One region of the Streptomyces sp. LN549 genome, then DNA from elsewhere that is predicted to be linked to it. Evidence: riboswitches for the same ligand, from Rfam matches in the RefSeq annotation. Region 1 holds a riboswitch; each other region holds the start of a gene.
What was found. A riboswitch is a leader RNA that binds a small molecule or an ion and turns the genes downstream of it on or off. The one in region 1 is predicted to bind thiamine pyrophosphate.
Positions count from the first base shown of each region.

Region 1 (5,826 bases):
ATTCCTTGATCAGCCGGACGAGGTCCGCCGCGTACCGCACGCCCTGCGGGTGCTCGACCCACGGGCCCATCGGGTCGCCCGGCGGGTCTCCGCGCACGGCGAGGATGTTCCGGATGCCGGCGTCCGCGTACTGACCGACCATGTTGCGCAGCTCGGCGATGGAATGGTTGACCGCCGTGAGGTGCGCGACCGGCGTGAGCGTGGACTCGGCGGCGATGTCCTGGGTCGCCTTCACCGTGCCGGACCGGGTGGATCCGCCGGCTCCGTACGTCACGGAGACGAAACTCGGTCCCACCGCCTCGACCCGGCGCAGCGCGTTCCAGAGGTTCCGCTCGCCCTTCTCGGTCTTGGGCGCCCAGAACTCGAAGGAGTACGAGGTCTTGCCGGTAGCCAGCATCTCACGCACGGTGCGCGCGTGATCTGTCCTGGTCGAAGGTGTGCCAAGGGCCATACCGGCAGGTTAACCAGGGCGCGGCGGGCTCCCAACCGAACTGGGGCGATTTGCCTCGATTACCCGGTTCTTTGTCCACACTTCGGACACCCGTGTCTCAAACCGGCCCCTTCGGGTCCGGGATCACCCGTCGGCGCGGTCGCGGATCCTGCCCGCCAGTTCGGCGGCGGCGGCAGCCGGATCGGATGCCTCCGTGACGGCCCGCACGACGACGACCCGGCGCGCTCCGGCGTCCAGCACCTCGTCGAGGTTGCCCGCGTCGATCCCGCCGATGGCGAACCACGGGCGGGCGGGGGCGAGCGAGGCGGCGTAGCGGACGAGATCCAGGCCGGGGGCGTGCCGGCCCGGCTTGGTCGGCGTGGGCCAGCAGGGGCCGGTGCAGAAGTAGTCCACGCCGGGTTCGGCGACGGCCGCGTCGACCTCGGACTCGGCATGGGTGGAGCGGCCGATGACCACGTCCCCGCCGATGATCGCGCGTGCGGCCGGGACCGGCAGGTCGCCCTGGCCCAGGTGCAGCACGTCGGAACCGATGGCGTGGGCGACGTCGGCCCGGTCGTTGACCGCGAGGAGCTTGCCGTGGCGCTTGCAAGCGTCGGCGAAGACCGCGAGGTGTTCGAGTTCCTCGGCCGCCTCCATGCCCTTGTCGCGCAGCTGGATGATGTCCACGCCACTGGAGAGAACCGCGTCGAGGAACGCGGGAAGGTCACCCTGGCGCCGGCGGGCGTCCGTGCACAGGTAGAGCCGGGCATCGGACAGCAGCGCGCGAGGCGTGGACATGGTGCGGTTCCCCCCGGGGAAGGCGATGACGGTGGTTCGGTGGTACGCGCGGGATGCGGGCCGCACCGTGCGGCCCGCATCCCCCGTGCGGCTGTCGGTCAGACGGCGAGCGCCTGGGCGCGGCGCTTCACCTCCGTGCCGCGATTCTCACTCAGCGCCTGCGCGGGCGTGCCCGGCAGGCTCGGGTCGGGCGTGAAGAGCCATTCCAGCATCTCCGCGTCGGAGTAGCCGTCGTCCCTCAGGAGCGTCAGGGTCCCCGAAAGGCCCTTGACCACCTTGTCGCCGTCAATGAAGGCGGCAGGCACCTGGAGCGCCCGGTTCTCACCGCGTCGTACGGCAATGAGCTGGCCGTCCCTGACCATCTGGCGCACGCGCGTCACCTGGACATCGAACATTTCGGCGATGTCGGGAAGGTGGAGCCAGGCAGGGACGAGAGCATCGATCTTTGCGTCAATCTCGGTCACGGGGACAAGCGTGCCATCCCGGACCGACAGTCGGTACCCGGGCCGCCCGTACGGGGGCCGGATACGCCGTCAGAGCGTGGCCGACTTCAGGGGTGCGGAGGGGTCGGCGACCCGCTCCGGGTCGAGCTCCGCCCCCGATTCGACGAGTTTGCGCCCCTGCGCCAGATCGCGCGGACGGCCGACCGCCAGTACGGCGACGAGCGCTCCGGCGCGCAGCCAGCACACCGTCCACGTGGGTTCGGCCGGATCGCCGCGCCACACCAGGGTGTCGGCCCCCGTGTGGTGGCCCGCGTACTGGACGAAGCGGCCGAACTGCTCGGACCAGAAGTAGGGCACAGGGTCGTAGACCGGGGGCTGCCCGTCGCCCTCCGGAGTGGCGGCGGTGACGGCGGCGGCGACGGTCCGGGGCCCCTGGAGGGCGTTGTCCCAGTGGTGGACGAGCAGCCGCTCGCCGTACCGGGCCGAAGGGAACGAGGCGCAGTCCCCGACCGCGTACACATCGGGGAGCGAGGTGCGCAGTGACGCGTCCGCGGTCACCGACCCGTCCGGGCCGAGCTCGATCCCCGATCCGGCCAGCCAGCCGGTCGCGGGCCGGGCGCCGATGCCGACGACGACCGCGTCCGCCGGGATCGCACGGCCGTCCGCCAGGACCACGCGGCCGGCTTCGATGCGGTCGACCCTGGCACCGGTGAGGAGTCCGGCGCCGCTCTCGGCGTACCAGCCGGTCATGGGGGCCGCCACCTCGGCGGGCAGGGCGCCGGCGAGCGGGTGCTCGGCGGCCTCGACGACGGTGACCGCACAGCCGGCCGCGCGGGCCGCGGTGGCGAACTCGGCGCCGATCCAGCCCGCACCGACGACCACGACGTCGTGCTGCTGTTCGAGGACCGGCCGCAGCCGGGCGGCGTCGTCCAGCGTGCGCAGGAGGTGGACGCCCGGGACGCCCTCGGTGCCGGGCAGCATCAGGGGCTCGGCACCGGTGGCGACGACCAGGACGTCGTACGGGACGGGCCCGTCCGGAGTGTCCAGTTCGTGGTCGCCCGCGCGCAGCGCGGTCACGTCGAGGCCGAGCCGCAGGGTGAGGTCCAGCGCCTCGAAGTCGATGTCGAAGGCCGAGTCCTCGGCCTTGCCGAGAAGGACCGCCTTCGACAGCGGGGGCCGGTCGTACGGCTGGTGCGGTTCGGCGCCGATCAGCGTGACGGGGCCGGTGAAGCCCTGTTCGCGCAGGGCCACCGCGGTCTGTACGCCCGCCATGCCCGCTCCGGCGATCACGACGCGGCGGCTCTGCCGCGGCTCTGTCTGCTGTTGTCCGGTCTGCTCGTCCACCCGACCACCTTAAGCACCCTGACGGGCCGTCAGGAAGATGCTTCCCGGCTCACCGCTGCCGGACCACCGTGCGCGTGCCCCGCTCACGGCACCGGCTCCCCTTGCCGGGGGCGCGGGGCAGAGGTTTAGGGTAGCCGTGCAGATTACTCGCGGGAGTCCGGTCGTACCGGGCTGAGAGGGAGGCTGGACGGCCTTCGACCGTACGAACCTGATCCGGGTCATGCCGGCGAAGGGAGGGGCTGGACGCCCATGCGCACGCACCGTACGAACGGGTCCGACGTCCTCGTCATCGGGGGCGGCATCATCGGCCTGGTGACCGCCTGGCGGGCCGCGCAGCGCGGCCTGACCACCGCGGTCGTCGATCCCGAACCGGGCGGCGGCGCAGCCCAGGTCGCGGCGGGGATGCTGGCAGCCGTCACCGAACTCCACTACGGCGAGGCGATGCTGCTCGGCCTCAACGTCGCCTCCGCCGCGCGCTATCCGGCGTTCGCGGCCGAGCTGGAGGCGGCGAGCGGACAGGACATCGGATTTCGCACCTGCGGCACCCTGGCCGTCGCGCTCGATGCCGACGACCGCGCCCAGATGCGGGAACTCCACGCCCTGCACCGTCGCTCGGGCCTGAAGTCGGAGTGGCTCACCGGCCGGGAGTGCCGCCGCCTCGAGCCGATGCTCGCACCGGGCATACGCGGCGGGCTGCGGGTCGACGGCGACCACCAGGTCGACCCGCGACGGCTGGCCGCCGCACTGCTGACGGCGTGCGAACGGGCGGGGGTCGTCCTCCACCGCCAACGGGCCGAGCGGCTCTCGGTCACGGCCGACCGGGCCACCGGAGTCGTACTGGCCGACGGTACGCAGCCGGCGGCCGATCAGGTCGTGCTCGCCGCGGGCAGCCTCAGCGGCCGGCTCGCGGGGGTGCCGGAGCACATCCTGCCCCCGGTCCGCCCGGTGAAGGGCCAGGTGCTGCGGCTGACCGTGCCCACCACGTACGCCCCCTTCCTCTCCCGCACCGTGCGGGCCGTGGTCCGGGGCAGCCACGTCTACCTCGTGCCGCGTGATAACGGGGAGCTGGTCATCGGCGCCACCAGCGAGGAGATGGGCTGGGACACCACGGTCACGGCGGGCGGTGTGTACGAGCTGCTGCGCGACGCGCACGAACTGGTGCCGGGCGTCACCGAGCTGCCGCTCACCGAGACCCGCGCCGGCCTGCGCCCCGCCTCCCCCGACAACGCCCCACTGCTCGGCCGCACCGCACTGCCCGGCCTCCATCTCGCCACCGGTCACCACCGCAACGGGGTGCTGCTCACCCCCGTCACCGGGGACGCCATGGCGCAGCTGCTGGCGGACGGCGATCTGCCCGAGGTGGCCCGCCCCTTCTCCCCCGGCCGCTTCTCGCCCGCCGCCGCCCCCGCACCTCAGGAGCAGCCCGCATGACCACGCCCACTCCCCCTTCCGTTCCGGTCTCCGTCTCCGTGAACGGCGAGACCGTCGCCATCGCGCCGGGCACCACCCTGGATGCCCTGGTCGCCTCGCTGACCAGCGCGTCCTCGGGCGTCGCGGCCGCCCTGAACGAGACCGTCGTGCCGCGCGGCCAGTGGCCCGCTGCCGCGCTCACCGACGGCGACCGGGTCGAGGTCCTCACCGCGGTCCAGGGCGGCTGACCATGTCCGACGACCTCTTCGCCCTCGGGGACACCTCTTTCGGCTCCCGGCTGATCATGGGGACGGGCGGGGCACCCAGCCTGGACGTGCTGGAGCGGTCCCTGACCGCCTCGGGCACCGAGCTGACGACCGTGGCGATGCGCCGGCTCGACCCGACCGTGCAGGGCTCCGTGCTCTCCGTGCTGGAGAAGCTCTCCATCCGCGTGCTGCCGAACACGGCGGGCTGCTTCACGGCGGGCGAGGCCGTGCTCACCGCCCGGCTCGCTCGCGAGGCGCTCGGCACCGACTGGGTCAAGCTGGAGGTGGTGGCGGACGAGCGCACCCTGCTGCCCGACCCCATCGAACTGCTGGACGCCGCGGAGACGCTGGTGGACGACGGCTTCACCGTCCTGCCGTACACGAACGACGACCCGGTGCTGGCCCGGAAACTGGAGGATGTCGGGTGCGCGGCGATCATGCCGCTCGGCTCCCCCATCGGCTCCGGTCTGGGCATCCGGAACCCGCACAACTTCCAGCTGATCGTCGAGCAGGCGCAGGTCCCGGTGATCCTGGACGCGGGCGCCGGCACGGCGTCGGACGCGGCGCTCGCCATGGAGCTGGGATGTGCGGCCGTGATGCTGGCGTCGGCGGTGACCCGGGCCCAGGAACCCGAGCTGATGGCCGCCGCGATGCGCCACGCGGTGGAGGGCGGGCGGCTCGCGTACCGCGCGGGGCGGATCCCTCGCCGCCACTTCGCCGAGGCGTCGTCACCGACGGCGGGGCGGGCGGTGCTGGATCCGGAGCGCCCGGCGTTCTGAGCCCGGGGGCCCGGCCGGTGCGTGAGGCGGATCTCATGTCCCGGCCCCGGCACGTTCCGGCCCCGGGGCACGGCCGTTCCGTGGCTGCGGATCGCATGTCCCTGTCACGGCTCGGCTGCAGTTGGGCCCCGGGATCGCCCCGGCCCGTCGGCCGTGTCCGCGGTGGCTCGTAGACTCGCCTGCGTGGATACGACCCTCCAGGACCCTCTCGTCGGGCAGCTGCTCGACGGCCGCTACCGCGTCGATGCCCGCATCGCCGTGGGCGGCATGGCCACGGTCTACCGGGCCATGGACACCCGGCTCGACCGGGTGCTCGCCCTCAAGGTGATGCATCCGGCGCTCGCGACCGACGCCTC
Region 1 is NZ_JAZHRI010000002.1:2,318,978-2,324,803, forward strand. It holds gene metF (methylenetetrahydrofolate reductase [NAD(P)H]) at 1-451, opposite strand, end outside; gene thiE (thiamine phosphate synthase) at 575-1,228, opposite strand; gene SH922_RS10225 (Rv2175c family DNA-binding protein) at 1,327-1,692, opposite strand; gene SH922_RS10230 (NAD(P)/FAD-dependent oxidoreductase) at 1,762-2,943, opposite strand; TPP riboswitch at 3,155-3,267, shown strand; gene thiO (glycine oxidase ThiO) at 3,265-4,446, shown strand; gene thiS (sulfur carrier protein ThiS) at 4,443-4,673, shown strand; gene SH922_RS10245 (thiazole synthase) at 4,676-5,470, shown strand; gene pknB (Stk1 family PASTA domain-containing Ser/Thr kinase) at 5,654-5,826, shown strand, end outside.

Region 2 (5,826 bases), 2.1 Mb from region 1:
GGGCGAGTTGAAGGTGATGGCCGGGGACGCCCTCGTGGTACCAGATGCTGACGAGCTGCCAGGTCGGGTAGGTGCCCTGCTCCAGGGTCGGCAGATAGGTGCGTCCCGGGCGGCTGAAGTCGAGGCTCGGGCTCTGGTAGTAGGGACCGGAGGCGCTCCCCGCGGGCGCGATCCGGGACTCGACCTTGCGGAGCGGTCCGGAGAGGTCGAAGTGACTGCCGTCGAGGGTGCTTACCGCCTCGTCCATCAGCTGCTGCAGCCACTCGCGTGCGGCCTCCTCGCCCTTGACCGCGTGGCCGTGCTCCTCCAGGTGGTGCATGACCTCAAGGAGGCCGGCTCCCGGCAGGATGCGCTCGGCCTCGACGCGCATCTCGGCCAGCGTGCGGTGGAACTCGTCCCAGGCCCAGGCGTAGGCCTCGTCCAGATCGAGTTCGGCGCCGGTGTTGTACCGCGCGGCGCGCAGGTAGCGATCCCGGCCCACCGCGTCCGGGGTGCCCTCCGTGGCCGGGACGTAGGTGTCGCGCAGCCAGTCGCGGAACTCGGATACGGCGCGGGTGGCTCGGCGGGCCGCGTCGTCCAACTCGGGGCGCATCCGGTCGGTGCCGTCCGCGACGAAGTCGGCGAACCAGCCCGCGCCACTGCCACCGGGCTGTCCGGCGGACTCCCCGGTCCAGTCGGCAAGCTGGCCGATCACCCCTACGGCCTGTCGGGGAGCAGCGAGCAGACTGCGGGAGATCCCCTCGGTGAGGGTGTCCCGGTAGCCGTCCAGGGCGCCGGGGAGGTTGCGCAGCCGGCCGGCCACCGCTGCCCAGTCCTCGTCTGTGGTCGTGGGCATGAGAGTGAATATCGCCCGTACCTGGTCGACATGCCCGCCCACCGTGCGCAGCTGTCGGTAGTTCTCGCCGGTGTCGTGCATCGCGAGCTCGGCGGTGAGGCGTTCCCGCAGCAGCCGGGCGCAGGCCTGTTCAGCGGGGTCGTCCGGCACAAGGACGGCGTCGAGTGCGGTGAGACTGCGGCGGGCCAGCTCGGCATGGGCCTCGAAGCCCTCCGGCGAGAGGTCCGGTTGCCGATCGTCTGCCGGTTTCAGGCCCAGCCATGCGGAGGTCATCGGATCGTGTGCGGCCACCTGATCGAGGTGACGGTCGGCGAGGCTGCGCGGGGTGACCGATTCATTTGCCATGGACACATCTTGACGCGCCGTCGGATCATTCCTCCAGGCCTCCGAGCGCTGTTCCGGACGGCCCTCGGGGCCATCCGGAACAGCGCCTGCCATGCAGGTGTCAGTCCGCCACCGGGAGGTACACCCGGTTGCCCCGGGCGGCGAACTCCTCGGACTTCACCGCCATGCCGGCCAGCGCCTCCGCGTCGAATTCGGTGTGGACAGCCGTGGCCCCGTCGCCGTGCTCGTCACGGATCTTCTGGGAGATCTTCATCGAGCAGAACTTCGGGCCGCACATCGAGCAGAAGTGCGCCGTCTTCGCCGGCTCGGCCGGCAGCGTCTCGTCGTGGAACTCCCGTGCCGTGTCCGGGTCGAGGGCCAGGTTGAACTGGTCCTCCCAGCGGAACTCGAACCGGGCGTCCGACAGCGCGTCGTCCCACTCCTGCGCCCCCGGATGCCCCTTGGCGAGGTCTGCCGCATGGGCCGCGATCTTGTAGGTGATGACCCCGGTCTTCACGTCGTCCCGGTTGGGCAGACCGAGGTGCTCCTTGGGTGTCACGTAGCAGAGCATCGCCGTCCCCCACCAGGCGATCATCGCGGCGCCGATGCCCGAGGTGATGTGGTCGTACGCCGGCGCAACATCGGTCGTCAGCGGGCCGAGCGTGTAGAACGGCGCCTCCTCGCAGATCTCCTGCTGGAGGTCGATGTTCTCCTTGATCTTGTGCATCGGGACGTGGCCCGGACCCTCGATCATGGTCTGGACACCGAACCGCTTGGCGACGGTGTTCAGTTCGCCGAGCGTACGCAGTTCAGCGAACTGTGCCTCGTCGTTGGCATCCGCGATCGACCCGGGACGCAGCCCGTCACCCAGGGAGTACGTCACGTCGTACGAGGCGAGGATCTCGCAGAGCTCCTCGAAGTTCTCGTAGAGGAACGACTCCTTGTGGTGCGCGAGGCACCATGCCGCCATGATCGAGCCGCCTCGGGAGACGATCCCCGTCTTGCGGCGGGCCGTCAGCGGCACGTACGGCAGGCGCACGCCGGCGTGAACCGTCATGTAGTCGACACCCTGCTCGGCCTGCTCGATGACGGTGTCCTTGTAGATCTCCCAGGTCAGCTCCTCCGCCCTGCCGTCGACCTTCTCCAGGGCCTGGTAGAGCGGCACGGTGCCGATCGGAACGGGGGAGTTGCGAAGAACCCACTCACGGGTGGTGTGGATGTTGCGTCCGGTGGACAGATCCATGACCGTGTCGGCGCCCCACTTGGTCGCCCAGGTCATCTTGTCCACCTCCTCCTCGATGGAGGACGAGACCGCGGAGTTGCCGATGTTGGCGTTCACCTTCACCAGGAACCGCTTGCCGATGATCATCGGCTCGATCTCGGGGTGGTTGACGTTGGCCGGCAGGACGGCGCGGCCGGCCGCGATCTCCTCGCGCACCACCTCGGGCTCGACGTTCTCCCGGATCGCGACGTACTCCATCTCCGGGGTGACCTCGCCCCGGCGGGCGTACGCGAGCTGGGTGACGGGCCGGCCGTCCCGGCTGCGCCGCGGCTGGCGGGGACGGCCCGGGAAGACCGCGTCCAGATTGCGCAGCCCCCCGCGCGGTGAGGTGTGCTTGAGCCCGTCGTCCTCGGGGCGTGCGGGACGTCCCGTGTACTCCTCGGTGTCGCCGCGGGCGGTGATCCAGTTCTCCCGCAGAGGTGCCAGTCCGCGGCGGACATCGGTCTCGGTCGAGGGATCGGTGTACGGCCCCGACGTGTCGTACAGCGTCACGTCCTTGCCGTTGGTGAGGTGCACCTGACGGACCGGCACCCGGAGGTCCGGGCGTGAACCCTGGACGTACCCCTTGTGCCATCCGATGGACTTCCCGGCCTCGTCGCTCTGGTTCGAGGCAGGCGTGCGTGCGTCCGATGTGGTCATGAGACCTACTCCCTACGCCGGCATTACCCGGTAACAGGTTCGGCGGTCGGCGCAGCCTGTCCCGTACGGACGTACGGAGATCAGCGCCCTCTCAGCCCGGTGCTCCGAGCTCCCGCGTGTGCAAAGGTGCCACCACGCTAGCGCCCCGATCGGCAAGCTGAACAGAGGGCCCCTTGCTTGTTGCGATGATCGGCCGGTGACGTCCCCTCATAACGACTGCGAACCGCAGGGCCATCAGCACGCGCACTCGCACAGCCACGGCCCCGCCGCTCCCGTCTCCGGCCATCTGCGCAAGGTGATCGCCGCCGTGCTGATTCCGTTCGCGGCCGCGGTCGTCGTCGGGCTCGTGGTGCTCTGGCCCGGTGGTGCGCCGGCGCACGAGCGCACCGGTGTCGGTTTCGACCGGCAGACCCAGCAGGGCAAGGTGGTGAACGTCGGCAAGGTCGACTGCAAGGACGTGAGCGCCTCGCAGATCCCCGTCAGCGGTGAGACATCGCCGCCCACGGGCGAGCCGGCCACCGGGGACCGCCTGTGCGAGAAGGCCACCGTCGAAGTGACGAGCGGCCAGGACAAGGGCCGCACATTCATCGAGGTCGTCCAGCCGGACGCGCCCCGACAACTACGGAAGGGACAGGGGGTGGTCCTCGCGCACGCCCCCGACGCGCCCCACGACCTCCAGTACTCCGTGACCGATGTGAACCGGAAGTTCCCGTTGCTGTTGCTGGCCGGGGTCTTCGCCCTGGTGGTGGTGGCCGTGGGCAGAATGCGCGGGGTCATGGCGCTGGTGGCGCTCGCCCTGTCGTTCGCCGTCCTGACCCTGTTCATCCTTCCGGCCATCCTGCAGGGCTCGAACCCCCTGGTCGTGGCAGTCGTCGGGGCCGGCGCCATCATGCTGATCGCGCTCTACATCTGCCACGGGCTGACCGCCCGCACCTCGGTCGCCGTCATCGGAACCCTGATCTCACTGCTGCTGATCGGGCTGCTCGGCTCGCTCTTCATCGGCTGGGCGAGCCTCAGCGGGAACACCGATGACAACACCGGCCTCATCCACGGCCTGTATCCGCACATCGACATGAGCGGACTGCTGCTGGCCGGCGTCATCATCGGTTCCCTCGGGGTGCTCGACGATGTGACGGTCACCCAGACCTCGGCGGTCTGGGAACTTCACCAGGCGGATCCGACGATGAGTGCGAAGGAGCTCTACCGGGCAGGGATCAGGATCGGGCGTGACCACATCGCCTCGGTGGTCAACACCCTGGTGCTCGCCTATGCGGGCGCCGCGCTTCCACTGCTGCTGCTGTTCTCGATCGCCCAGAGCAGCATGGGAACGGTGGCCAACAGCGAACTGGTGGCGGAGGAGATCGTGCGCACACTGATCGGCTCGATCGGACTGGTCGCCTCGGTGCCGGTGACCACCGCGCTCGCGGCACTGGTCGTCTCCGCGGACCGCACCGGGCTCGCCGCGTTTTCCGGTGCTCCGGCGCCCGTACGGAGCGGCAGGGGACGCCGTCGCCGGGCGAGGTCCTGAGTGCCCGGACACGGAGAGCGATTCACCCGTTCGGCAGGTGTGCTGTTCGACCGGCATGCAGGCCATGGGCACGGCCTTCGTCAGCCGGCGTTCTGTTCCTCGGCCAGAATTCGCCCCAGCGCCTCTTCCAGATTGCCCTCGAAGTCACCCAGCGTGCACTCCTGCCCGAGCGGCACGAGCTTGTCCGTCCGGTCGAGAAACGCCACAAGAGGTGCCGTGCCGGCCCGGAACAGCGCACGGTCAGCCCCCACCTGGAGCCGGATGTGGACGTCGGACAGCCCTTCGGGCTCCGTCGGCCCGATGTGCACATCGCCGTCACCACTGGGGCTGTTGAGACCGTCGAGCAGCAGCTCACGGCCGAAAGCCCAGGTGACGGGGGCGTCGCCGGGCAGATGGAAGGTCATCCGGATCGCGTACGGATCGCACACCTCGTACCGGAGCTCCACCGGGATACGGAAAGAGAGCTCCTCGGAGACGAGGAAGCTCATCATGACCTCAGCTTGAACCGACTCGCGCATCGTTCAACCCCGCAGTAGATGAATCTGGCCAGGAATGATCCCCCATGGCCCTATTGACGCCATCGTGGTGCACCCGATAGCAGATCACAAGGAGTGATTTTTCAGATACTGATAGAGAACACGAACGAACGCAAGAGGCTGGCCACTTCGCCACGTAGTCGTTCGACTGCGGGGAGCAACCGTTCCGCCTGGTCGAGAGGAACCGAAATGGCCACCGCGGCGGCCGTGAATCCGGCCGTGATCGGGATGGCCGCGCAGACCGTCCCGAGGGCGTATTCCTGTCGTTCGATGACAGGTTCCATACGATCGGTCGACCGCAGCCGCTCAAGAAGTGCCGGGCGGTCGCGCACGGAGTAGCGGGTCAGCGGGTGTACCGGATACCGGTCCAGGTGGTCCTCGCGGGCCTGCTCGTCGAGCTGGCCCAGCAGGCACTGGCCGATGGCATGGGCGTGCCCCGTCTCACCGAAGGCCGCCCACTCCTCCACCGCCGGCGCAGCGGGGGTGTCCGCGACCGCGACGAGTTCGATCTCACCGTCGCGGTAGACGGCGCAGTACACCGGGGCGCCGATGAGGTCCCGCCACCGCCCCAGGGACTGGGTCATTCTGCTGCGACGATTCTGCAGCGCGCCGTCGTCCACCAGCCGCTCCGCGGCGGCGCCAAAGAGGAAGACCCCGTTCTCCCGGCGCAGATATCCCTCGT
Region 2 is NZ_JAZHRI010000002.1:4,460,685-4,466,510, reverse strand. It holds gene SH922_RS20100 (DUF885 domain-containing protein) at 1-1,180, opposite strand, end outside; gene thiC (phosphomethylpyrimidine synthase ThiC) at 1,281-3,080, opposite strand; TPP riboswitch at 3,073-3,206, opposite strand; gene SH922_RS20090 (YibE/F family protein) at 3,277-4,608, shown strand; gene SH922_RS20085 (SsgA family sporulation/cell division regulator) at 4,689-5,126, opposite strand; gene SH922_RS20080 (IclR family transcriptional regulator) at 5,228-5,826, opposite strand, start outside.
Region 2: another riboswitch for thiamine pyrophosphate. It lies ahead of thiC (phosphomethylpyrimidine synthase ThiC); the one in region 1 lies ahead of thiO (glycine oxidase ThiO).

Region 3 (5,826 bases), 4.2 Mb from region 1:
CTACCGCTGGTTCCGGCGCACGCGGTCGGACGGCGACGCGTTCGCGTCGATGCTGCGCGCGCTCCACGACGACGCGGTCTCCGACGCCCTGGACGAACTCCTCGTCGGCGCCCGGGTCGTCGGCGTGATGGGCGGCCACGCGACGCCCCGCGGCAGCGCCCCGTACGCGGCCGCCGCCCGCCTCGGCAGGACCCTGGCCCGCAGCGGACTGACGGTGGCCACCGGCGGCGGGCCGGGTGCGATGGAGGCGGCGAACCTCGGCGCCTACGCGGCGCCGCACCCCGACCCGATGCTGGACAAGGCCTGCGAACTCCTCGGCGCGGTCCCCTCGTTCACTCCGTCGGTCACCGACTGGGCGCTGGCGGCGTTCGCCGTGCGGGAGCACTGGCCGGACGGCGGCGGCTCCGTGTCGATCCCCACCTGGTTCTACGGCCACGAGCCGCCGAACCCGTTCGCCGACCACATCGCCAAGTACTTCGCCAACGCCCTGCGCGAGGACGGCCTGCTGGCCCGCTCGACCGCGGGCGTGATCTTCCTGCCGGGCGCGGCCGGCACCGTCCAGGAGATCTTCGACAGCGCCACCCCGAACTACTACGGGTCACGCGGCGAACCGTCACCGATGGTGCTGGTGGGGCGCGATCACTGGACCCGGGAGCTGCCCGCGTGGCCACTGCTCCGGGCCCTCGCGGCGAACCGGCCGATGGAGTCCCGCATCGCCCTCGTCGACACGGTGGAGGAGGCGCCCGAGGCACTCGCGCGGCTGTCGGTGGCGTAGGACGCGGCCGGTCAGAAGAGGGCGGGCAGCACAACACTCTCCGCCGCGTCGAAAGTGACCCCGACCTGCGCGCCCTCGTCAGGCGTGCTGTTCAGCGGGCACTCCGCGTCCAGGACCGGGCCGTGCTCGGGGTGCAGCTTCACCGCGACGTGGTTGCCGCGGAAGGTGCGGGCGCCCACGGTGCAGCGCAGGCCGTCCTCCGGGGCTCCGATCAGGACCCCCACCGGGCGCACCAGCAGATCGCAGGCCCCCTGCGGCGATCCGGCGGGCACCGGCACCTTGCCCCAGTCCGTGTCGGCGGCCTCCTCCGTGACCGTCGCCTCCACCACGTTGTCGAAACCGAGGAAGCGGGCGACGAAGGCGGAGGCGGGGCGCTGCCAGACCTCGAGCGGGGTGCCCACCTGAGCGATGCGCCCGTCGCGCATCACGACGACCCGGTCGGCCAGCGCGAAGGCCTCGCCCTGGTCGTGGGTGACGGCGAGCACCGTCGTACCCAACCGGGCGAAGAGCGTACGCAGTTCCACGACGAGGCGTTCACGCAGACTGCGGTCCAGCTGGCCCAGCGGTTCGTCCAGCATCAGCAGCTTGGGCCGGGGAGCGAGGGCGCGGGCGAGGGCTACGCGCTGCTGCTCGCCGCCCGAGAGCGCGCCCACGGCGCGGCGCTCGGCGCCCGGGAGCCCCACCAGGTCCAGGAGTTCGGTGACCTTGCGCTCCTGCTCGCTCCGGCTCACGCCGTGCATCCGCAGCCCGAAGGCGACGTTGGCCCCGGCGTCCCGGTGCGGGAACAGCTGGTGGTCCTGGAACATCAGGCCGAGCCCGCGCCGATGGACCGGCACGCCGTCCTGGTCCGCGCCGTCGAGCAGTACCCGCCCGCCGTCCAGGTCCTGAAGTCCGGCGACCACCCGCAGCATCGTCGACTTCCCGCTGCCGCTCGGCCCCAGCACGCAGACGATCTCGTGCTCGGCGACCTCCAGGTCCACCGCGTCGAGCGCCGCGCGCTCGCCGAAGCGGACGGTGGCCGATTCGAGTGTCAGCATCTCTAGAACTCCCCGGATCGGTCGGTGCGGATACGTTCGAGCAGCAGCAGCGACACCGCGCACACAAGCATCAGGATGGTGCTGAGGGCCATCGCCTGGCCGTAGTTGAGCTCCCCGGACCGCCCCAGCAGCCGGGCGACGGCCACCGGGAGTGTCGGGTTGTCCGGCCGCGCGATGAACACGGTGGCCCCGAACTCGCCGAGGGACACGGCGAACGCGAATCCGGCGGCGACCAGCAACGCCCGGCGCACCAGCGGGAGGTCCACCTCGCGCCAGGCCCGCAGCGGCGAGGCGCCCAGCACCGCGGCGGCTTCGCGCAGCCGCCCGTCCACCGCTCTGAGGACCGGCAGCATGGTGCGTACGACGAAGGGCACCCCGACCAGCGCCTGGGCGAGCGGCACCAGGATCCAGGAGGTCCGCAGGTCCAGCGGTGGTTCGTCGAGGGTGATCAGGAAGCCGAAGCCGACGGTGACGGCGGAGACCCCGAGGGGCAGCATCAGCAGCGCGTCGAAGCCCCGGACGAGCCGGCCCGCCTTCCGGGTCAGGGCTGCCGCGGCCAGTCCGCCGACGACCAGCGCGATGAGGGTCGCGACCACGGCGTAGCGCAGCGAGTTCGCGATCGCTTCCAGGGGCGCGACCAGGAACGTACCGCTGTTCATCTCCGCCGACGCCAGCGCCCGGTAGTACGCGAATCCGTGACCGCCCGACACGTCGACCGACCGCTCCACCAGAACGGCGAGCGGCAGCAGGATCAGCACCAGCACGGTCAGCAGCACTCCGCCGAGCAGCGCCCACTGCCCCGCGCCGCGCGGCCTGCGGGCGGTCTGAGCCGGGTCGACCAGCTTCAGTGCGGTCTCCCTGCGCCGTACGGTCCAGGCGTGCACCACGAGGATGGCGCCGACCGCGGCGAACTGCACCAGGGTCAGGACCGCGGCCGTGGGCAGGGCCAGCAGCTGCGCGGTCTGCCGGTAGATCTCCACCTCCAGCGTGGAGAATCCGGGGCCGCCCAGGATCTGGACGACACCGAAGGAGGTGAACGTGAAAAGGAAGACCATCAGCGCGGCGGCGGCCACGGCGGGGCCGAGCGCGGGAAGGGTGACACGGCGCCAAGCGGCGAAACGTCCCGCGCCGAGGACCCGTGCGGCCTCCTCCTGACGGGGGTCGAGCTGCGACCAGAGCCCGCCGACGGTACGCACGACGACGGCGTAGTTGAAGAAGACGTGTGCCAGCAGGATCGCCCACACCGTGGTGTCGAGCCGTACGCCCCAGAGCTCGTCGAGCAGTCCGCCGCGCCCCAGCAACGCAAGGAACGCGGTACCCACGACGACGGTCGGCAGCACGAACGGCACGGTGACGATCGCCCGCAGCAGCTGCTTGCCCGGGAAGTCGAACCGGGCGAACACATAGGCGCCCGGCAGGGCGATCAGCAGGGTCAGCGCGGTCGAGGCGAGCGCCTGCCAGCAGGTGAACCAGAGAACGTCCTGGATGTCCGGCCGGCTCAGCACCTCGCCGAACCGTCCGAACTGCCACACCCCGTCTGCCTTGAGCCCGCGTCCGACGATGGCGATGACGGGGTAGGCGAAGAACAGCGCGAAGAAGGCGACGGGCACGGCCATCAGTCCGAGCCGCACCGCGCTCCCGCGCCGTGCCCGGGCGCGCGCGGATTTCCCGCGCGCGCCCGGTCCGCGTACGGGAGTCTTCGCTACTTCACTACGAGCGAGGACCATGACTGGACCCACTGCTCACGGTTCTTGGCGATCTCGTCCGGGGCGACGGTCGTCGGCTTGTCGACCGTGGCACCGAACTCCGTGAAGAGGTCCGGCACCTTCGCGCCCTTGGTGACCGGGCTGACGAACATGTTGAGCGGCATGTCCTCCTGGAACTTCTTGCTGATCAGGAAGTCCAGCAGGGCCTTGCCGCCCGCCTCGTTCTTCGCTCCGTCGAGCAGGCCTGCGAACTCGATCTGGCGGAAGCACGTCGCGGTGGCGACCCCGGTCGGGGCCGTCTTCGGCTGCGGATCCGCGTACAGCACCTCGACGGGCGGGCTGGAGGCGTAGCTGACGACGAGCGGCCTGTCGGCCTTGGCCTTCTTGCCGCCGGCGGAGCCGGAGAACTCCTCGTTGTACGCCTGCTCCCAGCCGTCGACGACCTTGACGCCGTTGTCCTTCAGCTTCTTCCAGGTAGTCCTGGTAGCCGTCCTCGCCGTACGTGGCGACCGTGCCGAGGAGGAAGCCGAGGCCGGGCGAGGAGGTCGCGGCGTTCTCGGTGACGAGGAGGTTCTTGTACGCGGGCTTCGCCAGGTCGTCGAAGGACTGTGGCGGCGCGAGCTTCTTGTCGGCGAAGTACTTCTTGTCGTAGTTGACGCAGATGTCGCCGGTGTCGACCGGGGTGACCCGGTGCTTCTCCGCGTCCAGCTGAACGCCGGCGGCGACCTGGTCGATTCCCTTTGCCTTGTACGAGGTGAACAGGCCGTTGTCGAGGGCACGCGAGAGCAGGGTGTTGTCGACGCCGAAGAACACATCGCCGCGGGGCGATCCCTTGGTCAGGATCTCCTGGTTGAGGGCGGCGCCCGCGTCCCCGCTCTTCAGCACCTTGACGGTGTAGCCGGTCTCCCGGGTGAACTCCTTCAGCACGTTCTTGGAGGCGTTGAAGGAGTCGTGGCTGACGAGGGTGACGGTCTTGGAGCCGGTGCCCTTGGTTCCGCCGGTGCCGGCGGCCGAGTCGTCGGAGCTTCCGCATCCGGCGAGTGCGGTCGCGCCGAGCGCGGCGGCGACGGCCGTCAGCGCGATCTTCTTGGTGGTGCTCATGTGATTCCTCCTGGGGGTGACCAGGAAGAGACGCGGCCCTGCCCGCACCGGTGGAAACCGGAAGCGGGCAGGGCGCAACAGCTTGAGTAAGGTCCGAACTTCCTACCCGGAATGACCCGGGCGAGGTTCAGAGGGTCTGCGGCCAACCTGTCCTTGGTGCCGCACTCTCAGCGCTGTGGCGCTCCCCTGTCGGAATATGAAGTTGAATTCGAGCCCAGGCTACACGCCTGGTTTCCGCCTCAGCGCTCGGATGCCGCCAGCTGTCCGCAGGCCCCGTCGATCTCCTGTCCGCGGGTGTCCCGGACGGTCACCGGCACGCCGTGGGAGGCGATCGCCTCGACGAACGCCTTCTCGTCCTCGGGCCGCGAGGCGGTCCACTTCGAGCCGGGCGTCGGGTTCAGCGGGATCAGGTTGACGTGGACCCGCTTGCCCTTGAGGAGCCGGCCGAGCCGGTCGCCCCGCCACGCCTGGTCGTTGATGTCGCGGATCAGGGCGTACTCGATGGAGATGCGGCGGCCGGACTTCTCCGCGTACTCCCACGCCGCGTCCAGTACCTCGCGGACCTTCCACCGGGTGTTCACCGGCACAAGGGTGTCGCGCAGCTCGTCGTCCGGCGCGTGCAGCGAGACGGCGAGGCGGCACTTGAACCCCTCGTCGGCAAAGCGGAGCATGGCGGGGACGAGGCCGACGGTGGAGACCGTGATCCCGCGCTGCGAGAGCCCGAGGCCGTCGGGCTCGGGGTCGGTCAGCCGGCGGATCGCGCCGACCACGCGGTTGTAGTTGGCGAGCGGCTCGCCCATGCCCATGAAGACGATGTTGGAGAGCCGGGCCGGCCCGCCCGGGACCTCGCCGTCACGCAGCGCGCGCATGCCGTCGACGATCTGGTGGACGATCTCGGCGGTCGACAGGTTGCGGTCGAGACCGGCCTGTCCGGTGGCGCAGAACGGGCAGTTCATGCCGCAGCCGGCCTGCGAGGAGATGCACATCGTGACGCGCTCGGGGTAGCGCATCAGGACGGACTCGACCAGCGTCCCGTCGTGCAGCTTCCACAGCGTCTTGCGGGTGGTGTCGTCGTCACAGCTGATGTGCCGGACCACGGACATCAGGTCGGGGAACATCGCCTCGGCGAGCTTGTCCCTCGATCCGGCCGGAATGTTGGTCCACTCCGACGGGTCGTGCGCGTACCGCGCGAAGTAGTGCTGCGAGA
Region 3 is NZ_JAZHRI010000002.1:6,557,820-6,563,645, reverse strand. It holds gene SH922_RS29555 (LOG family protein) at 1-775, shown strand, start outside; gene SH922_RS29550 (ABC transporter ATP-binding protein) at 787-1,812, opposite strand; gene SH922_RS29545 (ABC transporter permease) at 1,815-3,428, opposite strand; partial or broken gene SH922_RS29540 (thiamine ABC transporter substrate binding subunit) at 3,515-4,619, opposite strand; TPP riboswitch at 4,701-4,817, opposite strand; gene rlmN (23S rRNA (adenine(2503)-C(2))-methyltransferase RlmN) at 4,859-5,826, opposite strand, start outside.
Region 3: another riboswitch for thiamine pyrophosphate. It lies ahead of SH922_RS29540 (thiamine ABC transporter substrate binding subunit); the one in region 1 lies ahead of thiO (glycine oxidase ThiO).